Regions from separate parts of the Desulforamulus hydrothermalis Lam5 genome, predicted to be linked through region 1. Evidence: riboswitches for the same ligand, from Rfam matches in the RefSeq annotation. Region 1 holds a riboswitch; each other region holds the start of a gene.
What was found. Region 1 has a riboswitch for thiamine pyrophosphate ahead of thiC (phosphomethylpyrimidine synthase ThiC). Riboswitches for the same ligand answer to the same signal wherever they lie in the genome.
Positions count from the first base shown of each region.

Region 2: linked by a shared signal. The riboswitch ahead of DESHY_RS07745 (thiamine-binding protein) and the one ahead of thiC (phosphomethylpyrimidine synthase ThiC) in region 1 are both predicted to bind thiamine pyrophosphate.
Region 3: linked by a shared signal. The riboswitch ahead of thiD (bifunctional hydroxymethylpyrimidine kinase/phosphomethylpyrimidine kinase) and the one ahead of thiC (phosphomethylpyrimidine synthase ThiC) in region 1 are both predicted to bind thiamine pyrophosphate.

Region 1 is NZ_CAOS01000008.1:223,724-226,994, reverse strand. It holds gene DESHY_RS06250 (amidohydrolase) at 1-1,035, shown strand, start outside; gene DESHY_RS06245 (response regulator) at 1,163-1,570, shown strand; TPP riboswitch at 1,661-1,774, shown strand; gene thiC (phosphomethylpyrimidine synthase ThiC) at 1,832-3,130, shown strand; gene thiL (thiamine-phosphate kinase) at 3,243-3,271, shown strand, end outside.
Region 2 is NZ_CAOS01000010.1:60,382-63,652, forward strand. It holds gene DESHY_RS07740 (TRAP transporter permease) at 1-675, shown strand, start outside; TPP riboswitch at 745-853, shown strand; gene DESHY_RS14270 (hypothetical protein) at 955-1,113, opposite strand; gene DESHY_RS07745 (thiamine-binding protein) at 1,220-1,507, shown strand; gene DESHY_RS07750 (ABC transporter permease) at 1,482-2,270, shown strand; gene DESHY_RS07755 (ABC transporter substrate-binding protein) at 2,295-3,271, shown strand, end outside.
Region 3 is NZ_CAOS01000011.1:123,208-126,478, forward strand. It holds gene DESHY_RS08780 (3D domain-containing protein) at 1-237, shown strand, start outside; gene DESHY_RS08785 (3D domain-containing protein) at 377-1,309, shown strand; TPP riboswitch at 1,405-1,502, shown strand; gene thiD (bifunctional hydroxymethylpyrimidine kinase/phosphomethylpyrimidine kinase) at 1,632-2,438, shown strand; gene thiS (sulfur carrier protein ThiS) at 2,480-2,680, shown strand; gene DESHY_RS08800 (thiazole synthase) at 2,683-3,271, shown strand, end outside.

The DNA.
Region 1 (3,271 bases):
ATCGAAGTGTTTGATGCAACAGGCAAACTGGTGCTGCCCGGTTTAATTGATGCCCATACTCATGTGGGCATTATGGAAGAAATTTACCGCCTGGAAGGAGATGACACCAACGAAACCAGCAACCCGGTGACCCCCCACCTGCGGGCCATTGATGCGGTAAATCCGTATGACCTTGGTTTTCAAGATGCCCTGGCCGGCGGGGTTACCACGGTTGTCACCGGGCCCGGCAGTGCCAATGTGGTGGGCGGCGAAATGGTGGTTATGAAGACTCACGGTACGGTGGTGGATGACATGATCATCCGCTTTCCGGCCGGTCTTAAATGTGCCCTGGGCGAAAACCCCAAGCGGGTTTATGGCAGCGGTAAAAAAATGCCCGCCACCCGCATGGCCTCGGCGGCCCTGTTGAGAGAAACCCTGGTGGCGGCACAAAATTACCTGGTTAAACAGAAACGGGCAGCGGCGGAGGGAAATATACCGGAACGTGATTTGCAAATGGAAGCGGTGGTCAGGGTGCTTAAGAAAGAAGTTCCCCTGCGGGTGCATGCCCACCGGGCGGATGATATTATGACCGCTGTGCGTATAGCCCGGGAATTTGACCTGGACTTGGTGGTGGAACACTGCACCGAGGGACATCTGATTGCCCCCTGGCTGGCAGCGGCCGGAGTTAAGGCAGTGGTGGGGCCTGTTATCAGCAACCGGGCCAAAGTGGAATTAATGAACCGCAGCCTGGAAACCGCCCTGGCTTTATGTCAGGCCGGCGTCCCCTTTGCCCTGATGACCGACCACCCGGTGGTGCCGATACAATATCTCAGTCTTTCTGCAGCCTTGGCAGTCAAGGGAGGGCTGCCGGAGGAAACGGCCTTAAAGGCCATTACCGTTGATGCCGCCGGACTGCTGGGTATCCGGCAGCGGGTGGGGTCCCTGGAAGCGGGCAAAGATGCCGACATAATAGTTGCTGACCGCTCCCTGTTCGACCCCAACCACCGGATTGAGATGGTTTTTGTAAACGGTTGCCAGGTTATTGGAAAAAAGTGAAAATTTTCATAAAAAGTGTTTTTTGCTGAAAGGATTTAACAGACTTCCGTCGAATCTAATAAGTGCCTAAATGGTAAAATGTGTATGACTTGCCATTTTGTCACAATATGTCGAGAGGAGTAGAACTGTGAAAAAAACACTCGATGTATTAGTTGTGGATGACCAGGTGGGGGTACGTTATCTGCTGGAGATAATTGCCTTAGAAGCGGGCCACCGGGTTCAATCCGCACAAAACGGTTTAGAAGCCATTGAGAAGGTGCGGCTTCATAAGCCGGATTTAGTTTTTATGGACGTACGGATGCCTATTATGGGAGGCCTGGAAGCCCTGACGAAAATAACAAAAATGGCTCCCGGTACAGCGGTGGTGATTATGACAGCTTACGGGGCGGAGGAAACCGCTGCCGTTGCTTTGCAAAAGGGGGCTTACTTATGCATGAGCAAACCCTTTGACTTGGGGGAGGTAAAAAAACTGCTGCAGGATTTTGCCGGCCGCTTAAACTGTTATCAGCAATCCTGTGCCGAAAGCTTTGCCTGAAAAAATTATTTGCGGCGGGCATAAAATTTTAGCAGGTTTTTTTCGGGCTGCATAGAATACCTGGGTGTATGACAACTTTATATGAACAGGATAAACCAATGGGGGGGCCCGGTGAGGCGGGCTGAGATAAGCACCCGATGATGTGCTTGACCCTTTGAACCTGATCTGGTTAGTACCAGCGAAGGGAATGTGGGAAGCCGTTTATTAACCAAACCCATAATTCCTATGGGTTTTTTTATTTTCTATGGGAGGTTGAAAACCATGACACAACTGTTAGCGGCCAGGGCAGGCGAAATTACCCCGGCCATGCGCCGGGTGGCTGAAAAGGAAGGGGTAACGCCTGAGTTTGTACGGCAAGGGGTGGCGGCAGGAACCATTGTCATACCGGCCAACATTAATCACCAGAACCTGGATCCGGTGGGTTTTGGCCGGGGATTGAGAACAAAGGTCAATGCCAATATCGGAACCTCCACCGGCTTTCCGGATCCGGCCAGGGAGCTGGAAAAACTGCAGGTTGTTCAGTCAGCCGGCGCGGATGCGGTGATGGACCTGAGTACCGGCGGTGATATTGACCTGGGCCGCCGGCAAATTATCCGGGCCAGCCGCCTTCCGGTGGGAACGGTGCCGGTTTATCAGGCCTTTTTGGAGAACCGGGCGAAAAGGGGCAATATGTTAACCATGTCGGCGGCTGACCTGTTTGAGGTAATTGAAAGGCACTGTGCGGACGGGGCAGACTTTATTACCGTTCACTGCGGTATTACTTTAGAGGTACTCAAACGTCTGAAAAACCAGCCCCGCCTTACCGATATAGTCAGCCGGGGCGGCTCCTTCTTAACTGCCTGGATGCTGCACCACGGCCAGGAAAACCCGCTTTATGAACAGTATGACCGGTTGCTGGAAATTTGCCTTAAACACGATGTCACCTTGAGTTTGGGGGACGGCCTGCGGCCCGGTTGCCTGGCGGACGCAACCGACCGGCCGCAACTGCAGGAACTGATTATCCTGGGCGAGCTGACGGACAGGGCCCGGGCCGCCGGAGTGCAGGTGATGGTTGAGGGGCCGGGGCATGTGCCGCTGGACCAAATTGCCGCCAACGTCCAGGTGCAAAAAACCCTCTGCCAGGGGGCTCCCTTTTATGTGCTGGGGCCCCTGGTGACCGACATTGCCCCCGGTTACGACCATATTACCGCCGCAATCGGCGGGGCTGTAGCTGCGGCGGCAGGGGCAGATTTTCTTTGTTATGTGACACCGGCGGAACACCTGGGCTTACCAACCCTGGAGGATGTGCGGGAAGGCATTATGGCCTGCCGCCTGGCCGCCCATGCGGCTGATATCGCAAAGGGAGTGCCCGGCGCCCTGGAGTGGGACCGGCAGATGTCTGCTGCCCGCAAGGCCTTGGATTGGGACAAGCAGACAGCCCTGGCGCTGGATCCCCGGAAAGCAGCCCGTTTCCGGCAGGAGCGCAACCCGGACGGCCATGAAGCCTGCACTATGTGCGGTGATTATTGCGCTATGAAAATTGTCGGGCAGTATTTGGGTAAAGCGTCGGCGGGCTGCTAGAACAATAAAACCACCTAAACTTTCCCTGGTCTGCAGTGTGGCCCCTGTCTTTTAAAAGACAGGGGTCTTGCTATATAATAACCATAGTTTGGCAGGAAAGGAGCTATCTGCGTTGAATCTTTCACAGGTTGGCGAATTTGG
Region 2 (3,271 bases), on a different contig from region 1:
GCCCTGGGGGTAGTGATTGCCTGTGCCACTGCCGGTATCATTATCGGGGTTGTCACCAAAACCGGCCTGGGCCTTAAACTGGGCTCTGCCCTCATCGACCTGGCCGGCGGCCGGTTGCTGCCCACCCTGTTCTTTACCATGATTACTTCTATTATTTTAGGCATGGGCGTGCCTACCACCGCCAACTATGTCATTACCTCCACCATTGCGGCTCCCACCTTAATCCAACTGGGGGTACCGGTGCTGGCAGCCCATATGTTTGTGTTTTATTTTGGCATTATTGCTGACGTAACCCCGCCGGTGGCGCTGGCTGCCTTTGCCGGCTCGGGTATTGCCCGCAGCAACCCCATGAAAACCGGTGTGGAAGCATCCAAACTGGCGGTGGCGGCCTTCCTGATTCCGTACATTTTTGTGCTGTCACCCTCCCTGTTGCTGATCAATACCACCTTGCCCAAGGTGCTGCTGATGATAACCACTTCCCTGCTGGGCATGACCGCCATTGCCGCCGCCCTTTCGGGCTACCTGGCGGCGCCCGCGCGCCCGCTGGAACGGCTGGTCTTTTTCGGCGGCGGTTTATTAATGATCGATCCTAACCTGCTGACCGATTTAGTGGGCCTGGGGCTGCTGGTGCTGGCGTACCTATTGAACCTTCGCCAGCGTGCCAGGCAGGCGTAATATCGGCCCGGGCGTATAACGCTTTACAAACCGGGTAACCGCTGCTATAGTATCTTTAACAAACAACTTAATATGGCTTTGGGGAGCTGGGGGTGGCCGGCTGAGAGGGTACCGCAGGGTACCGACCCGTGAACCTGATCTGGGTAATGCCAGCGGAGGGAAATACGGATAATTATTGTATCTCAAATAACAGCTGCCTCCGGAAGGCGCTCAGGCTGTAGACAAAGGAAAGACACGGTGGTTTTATGAACCCCTGCCGGCGACTTGTCGAAGCACCGGTTACAGCACTTGATGAGCGAAAGGAGCCGTTGGGGTGGCGCTCACAGGATGTGGGCACCAGCCGAACCGGGCCAGGAGGGCCCGTTTGAGGCGACCCCAAGGGCGACCGTAGCGAATCATAGTGCTGTCGGTGCGTAGATCGGAGCCAAAGGGGATCATAAACCACAGCTAATATTTGTCGACAACCTGAGCTGCCTCATGAAGGCAGCTTTTATTTTTGGCCGGATGACACCATACTAAGCCTGACGAAAGGAGTGATTGCATCATGCCGGTTATTAACCTCGGGTTTCAAGTTTTGCCCAAAGTGCCGGACGGCAACACCTATGCGGCGGTGGACCGGGCCATCGAAGTGGTTCAGCGGTCCGGCGTCAAATACCAGGTGGGTCCCATGGAAACCGTCATGGAGGGAGAGCTGGACACCCTGCTGGCCATCGTAAAACAAGCCCAGGAGGCCTGCCTGGCCGCCGGGGCTTCGGAAGTAATGACCTTTGTGAAAATTCACTACCGCCCCGGCGGGGTGACCATCGATGAAAAAATGGCTAAATACCGCTAGCCCAAAACCGGGCAGCCTGCTGCTGCCGGGTGTCACCCTGCTGCTGTTGCTGGCAGTCTGGGAAGGACTGGCGCATTTCAGCCGGCTGCCGGCTTGGCTGCTGCCGGCCCCCAGCCGGGTTGGCGGGGCCCTCTGGCAAACCAAAGACCTGCTCTGGCAGCACAGCCTGCAGACCGTCGCCGAAACCCTGCTGGGCTTGCTTTTGGCGGTGGCGGCCGGCGTCTTGCTGGCCACCTGCATGGAGTGGTCCCATAAACTGAGGCAGGCGGTTTATCCCCTGCTGGTGGTTTCCCAAACCATCCCCATTATTGCGGTGGCGCCCCTCTTGCTTATTTGGTTCGGTTACGGCTGGCTGCCCAAAGTGCTGGTGGTGGCCCTGGTTTGTTTCTTTCCGGTAACGGTTAACCTGGCTGACGGCTACCGTTCGGCAGAACCGGACATGATCCGCCTGCTGGCCGCCATGGGGGCAACCGGCGGGCAAATTTTTCGCCTGGTGAAACTGCCGGCGGCACTCCCTTACTTTTTTTCCGGCCTGCGCATTGCCGGCACCTACAGCGTGATGGGGGCGGTGATCGGCGAATGGCTGGGTGCCAGCCAGGGATTAGGGATTTATATGACCAGGGCATCCCAGTCTTACCTCACCGACCGGGTTTTTGCCGCCATTGCCGTAATTACCGCCCTCAGCCTGGCGATATTTTTGCTGGTGGAGGGCCTGGCCCGGCTGGTCATGCCCTGGCATTACCGGGCCAAAGATATTTTATAAGCAAACTGTAAAGGGGAAAACGAAATGAACAAAATTAAGCTGATGCTCTGCCTGCTGCTGCCGGCCTTGCTGTTGTCTGCCGCCGGTTGCGCCGGTGACCGAAAGACCGCTCCGCAAGCCCTGACCAAAGTAACCGTCGTGCTGGACTGGTATCCCAATACCAACCATACCGGCCTTTATGTGGCTAAGGACAAGGGCTTTTACGAACAACAGGGGCTGGCGGTGGAAATAATCCAGCCCGGCCAGGGCAGTACCGCCGACCGGCTGGTGGCGGCCGGCAAAGCGGATTTTGGTATCAGTTACCAGGAAAGTGTTACCCAGGCCCGGGCACGCGGCATCCCTCTGGTGTCAATTGCCGCTGTGCTGCAGCATAACACCTCTGCCTTTGCCTCCCTGAAAGAGGCCAACATTACCTCACCCCGGGATTTTGCGGGGAAACGCTACGGCGGCTGGGGATCACCGGTGGAGGAAGCCGTCATCAAAGCGGTGATGGAAAAGGCGGGGGGCGACCCGGCCAAAGTAAAATACGTTACCCTGGGAGCCACCGATTTCTTTGCCTCCATCGGGCGGGATGCTGATTTTGAATGGATTTACTACGGTTGGGACGGGATCGAAGCCAAACGGCGGGGCCTGGATTTAAACCTGATTATGCTGAAAGACCTGGACCCGGCCCTGGATTATTACACACCGGTAATAGTCACCGGCGAAAAACATATCGCTGAACAAAAAGAACTGGTGAAAAAATTTATGGCAGCCACTGCCCGGGGCTACGAATGGAGTATCGAGCATCCCGCAGAGGCGGCAGACATTTTACTGAAAAATGCTCCGGAATTAAATGCCGAGCTGGTTAAAGCCAGCCAGGCCTGGGTCAGCCGGCAATACCGGGCGGCTGCCCCCCGCTGGGGCGTACAGCGGGAAGAAGTTTGGGCCCGTTATGCTAACTGGATGTTTGAGCGGCAGCTGATCCCGCAAAACATAGATGTTAAACAGGCCTTTACCAA
Region 3 (3,271 bases), on a different contig from region 1:
TACACCCACACCGGTCACCGCACCGCCACCGGCATTTATCCCTACGAAGGGGTAGTTTCAGTGGATCCCCGGGTGATACCTCTGGGCACCAGGTTGTATGTCGAAAATTACGGTTATGCGGTGGCGGCGGATACAGGGGGCAGCATTAAAGGCAACCGTGTCGACGTATTTTTTAACACTTACCAACAGGCTATCAACTGGGGCAGGCGGACAGTTAAGATTCATATCCTGGATTGACCGGCCGCCGGCACCGAAAATTCTGCCGTATTCTGCCAGGCCTGCATGGAATTTGTATGAATTTTTGGGAAGGTTTACCATACAAAAGGGACGAATATGATTGGCATAAGCAATTTGTCCCCGAGAGGAGGTAAACCTAATGAATTGGTGTCCGGTGGAATGGCCTACCCGCAGCCCCGGCCGCACGGCACCCAAAATACAGGCCGGACAGGCCGGCCGCCAAGCGGCCAGAGCAGGTCTTTTAGGAATCCTGGTGTTAATTTTATTGGCGGCAGCGGTGGTGGGTTATGCCCGGTGGTCGGGCCGACTTGCCTGGCCGGCTCCCTTACGGCAGGCCGGAAACTTTTTAAAAGAAACAGTAACCGGTGAAGTCCCGGTTACCTTAACTGTGGACGGCCACACCAAAGCGGTGCGAACCACGGCCCGCAGTGTGCAGGAAGTGCTGGCCCGGCAGGGTGTTGTACTGCAGCCGGATGATCTGGTGACGCCCGCCCAGACCGTATTGTTAAAAAAAGATATGGCCATTAAGGTGACCCGGGTGACAGTGAAAACCATCACCCAGGAAACGGCCGTGCCGTATATAACAGAACGGATTGCCAATCCTGAATTGCCCGGCGGGTTTACCCGGCTGGTAAAAAAGGGTCAGCCGGGCAGGCAGAGAGAAACCTGGCGTATTCGCTATGAAGACGGCCGGGAGGTATCCCGTACCTGTGTGGACAAAGAAATTATCCAGGAACCTGTCAACGGCCTGCTGCAATACGGTACCGGCAGCAACGTCAGCCGGGGCGGCCAGTGGTTGCGGGTCAGCCGATCGCTGGACATGCTGGCTACCGGCTATACCTATACCGGCAACCACACTGCCACCGGCAGTATACCGGGGCCGGGCGTAGCAGCGGTAGATCCCAACGTTATCCCCCTGGGCAGCAGTTTATATGTGGAAGGGTATGGCAGGGCCACTGCTCTGGATACCGGGGGCGATATTAAAGGAAACCGTATTGATTTATTTTATGATACTAAAGAAGCGGCTCTCCGTTGGGGTGTCAGAAAAACCCGGGTATATGTACTGGAATAACAGGGGGAAAAGCCTCCTTTTTGTTTGTGTAATTTTATGGAAAGAAAAACATGTTGCATTTTGGGAAAAATAATGTATGATAGGAATAACTTCATAACACGCCACAGGGGAGCGAAAGCTGAGAAAGGTTAAGACCTGACCCTCAATACCTGATCTGGGTAATACCAGCGAAGGGAGTGATGCAAGACAGAGTTGTAAAGGTGTGCTTTCCTATGGTTGTGAAAGCGCGCCTTTTTTGTTTGTGCAGCCACCCCGGCAGGCAGTTGTCAAAGCGCCCGGGGAGGTGGTGGCTGCTTAAAAATCATTTTCCAGGAGAGAAGCCATGAAACATGTGTTAACTGTTGCCGGTTCTGATTCCTGCGGCGGCGCGGGGATCCAGGCCGACCTGAAAACCTTCAGTGCCCTGGGTACTTACGGCATGAGCGCCGTTACGGCAGTTACGGCCCAAAATACCACCGGGGTTTTGATGGTGCAGGAAATGCCGGCAGATCTGGTGGCGGCCCAAATCAACTGTTTGTTTGACGATATAACGGTAGATGCGGTAAAAATCGGCATGGTATCCAGCAGCGAAATCATTGCCACCGTGGCCGGCTGCTTAGCGGCTAAAGGGGCACGCCATATTGTAGCAGACCCGGTGATGGTATCAAAAAGCGGCCATCAATTGCTGCAGCCCGCCGCCTGTGCAACATTGATTGAGTTGCTGCTGCCCCTGGCGGATGTGGTTACCCCTAACATACCGGAGGCAGAGGTGCTTATTAACGGAAGCATTAACACCCTGGCCGATATGAAACAGGCGGCGCGGGAAATTTACCGGCTGGGGCCCAAGCATGTGGTGATTAAAGGGGGGCACCTGGCAGGGGAGGCGGTGGATGTGCTGTATGACGGCCGGCAGGTGGAATTGTTTGCCGGGCCGCGCTTAGCCACCCGCCATACCCACGGTACAGGTTGTACTTTTGCAGCCGCCATAGCGGCCTATTTGGCCCGTGGCTTTACGGTTAAGGAGGCGGTGAGGGCGGCCAAGGCATACGTTACCACAGCCATTGCCCACGGGCTGCCCCTGGGCCGGGGCCACGGACCGACGCACCATTTTTATGCCTTATATAAACAGGCCGGTGTTTTGCCCGAGTGACCCGGCCGGGCGGGTTAAATAACTGTACGGGGGTGAAGCAAATGAAGATTTTTTTAAACGGAAAGGAACTGGCGGTAGAACCGGGCAGCACCGTTGCCTGCTTGCTAAACCGGCGGGGGCTGCGGCCGGACAGCATCATTGTGGAATACAATTACCGGCTGGTTAAGCAGGATGAGTGGGCAACCATCATCTTGCAGGAAGGCGACAATATCGAAGTCTTGCGCTTTGTGGGAGGAGGATAAGCATGGATCTTTTTCGCATTGGCGGTCGGGAGTTAAGCAGCCGCTTGTTCTTAGGCACCGGCAAGTATGCGTCCCGGCTGATTCCCGAGATTATGGAAGCGGCAGCGGCCCAGGTGCTGACGGTGGCCATGCGGCGGGTGGATACAGCAGGAGAGGAGGAAAATATTTTACGCTATGTACCCGACGGTTGTATTATCATGCCCAATACTTCAGGGGCCAGAAACGCCCGGGAAGCGGTGCGCATAGCCCGGCTGGCCAAGGCGGCAGGCTGTGGCAACTGGGTCAAGGTTGAAGTAATTGCCGACAACCGGTACCTGCTGCCGGACAACTACGAAACCATTAAGGCCACAGAAATCCTGGCTGCCGAGGGGTTTCAGGTATTCCCTTATATGAGCCCGGATTTGATGGTGGCCAAAGAATTGGCCCGGGCCGGGGCGGCGGCTGTCATGCCGCTGGGAGCCCCCATTGGCAGTAACCGGGGGCTGAAAACCAAAGAGCTGATCCGTATTCTCATCGAGGAAATTCCTTTGCCTATCATTGTGGATGCAGGCATCGGCAAACCGTCGGAAGCTGCCGCAGCCATGGAGATGG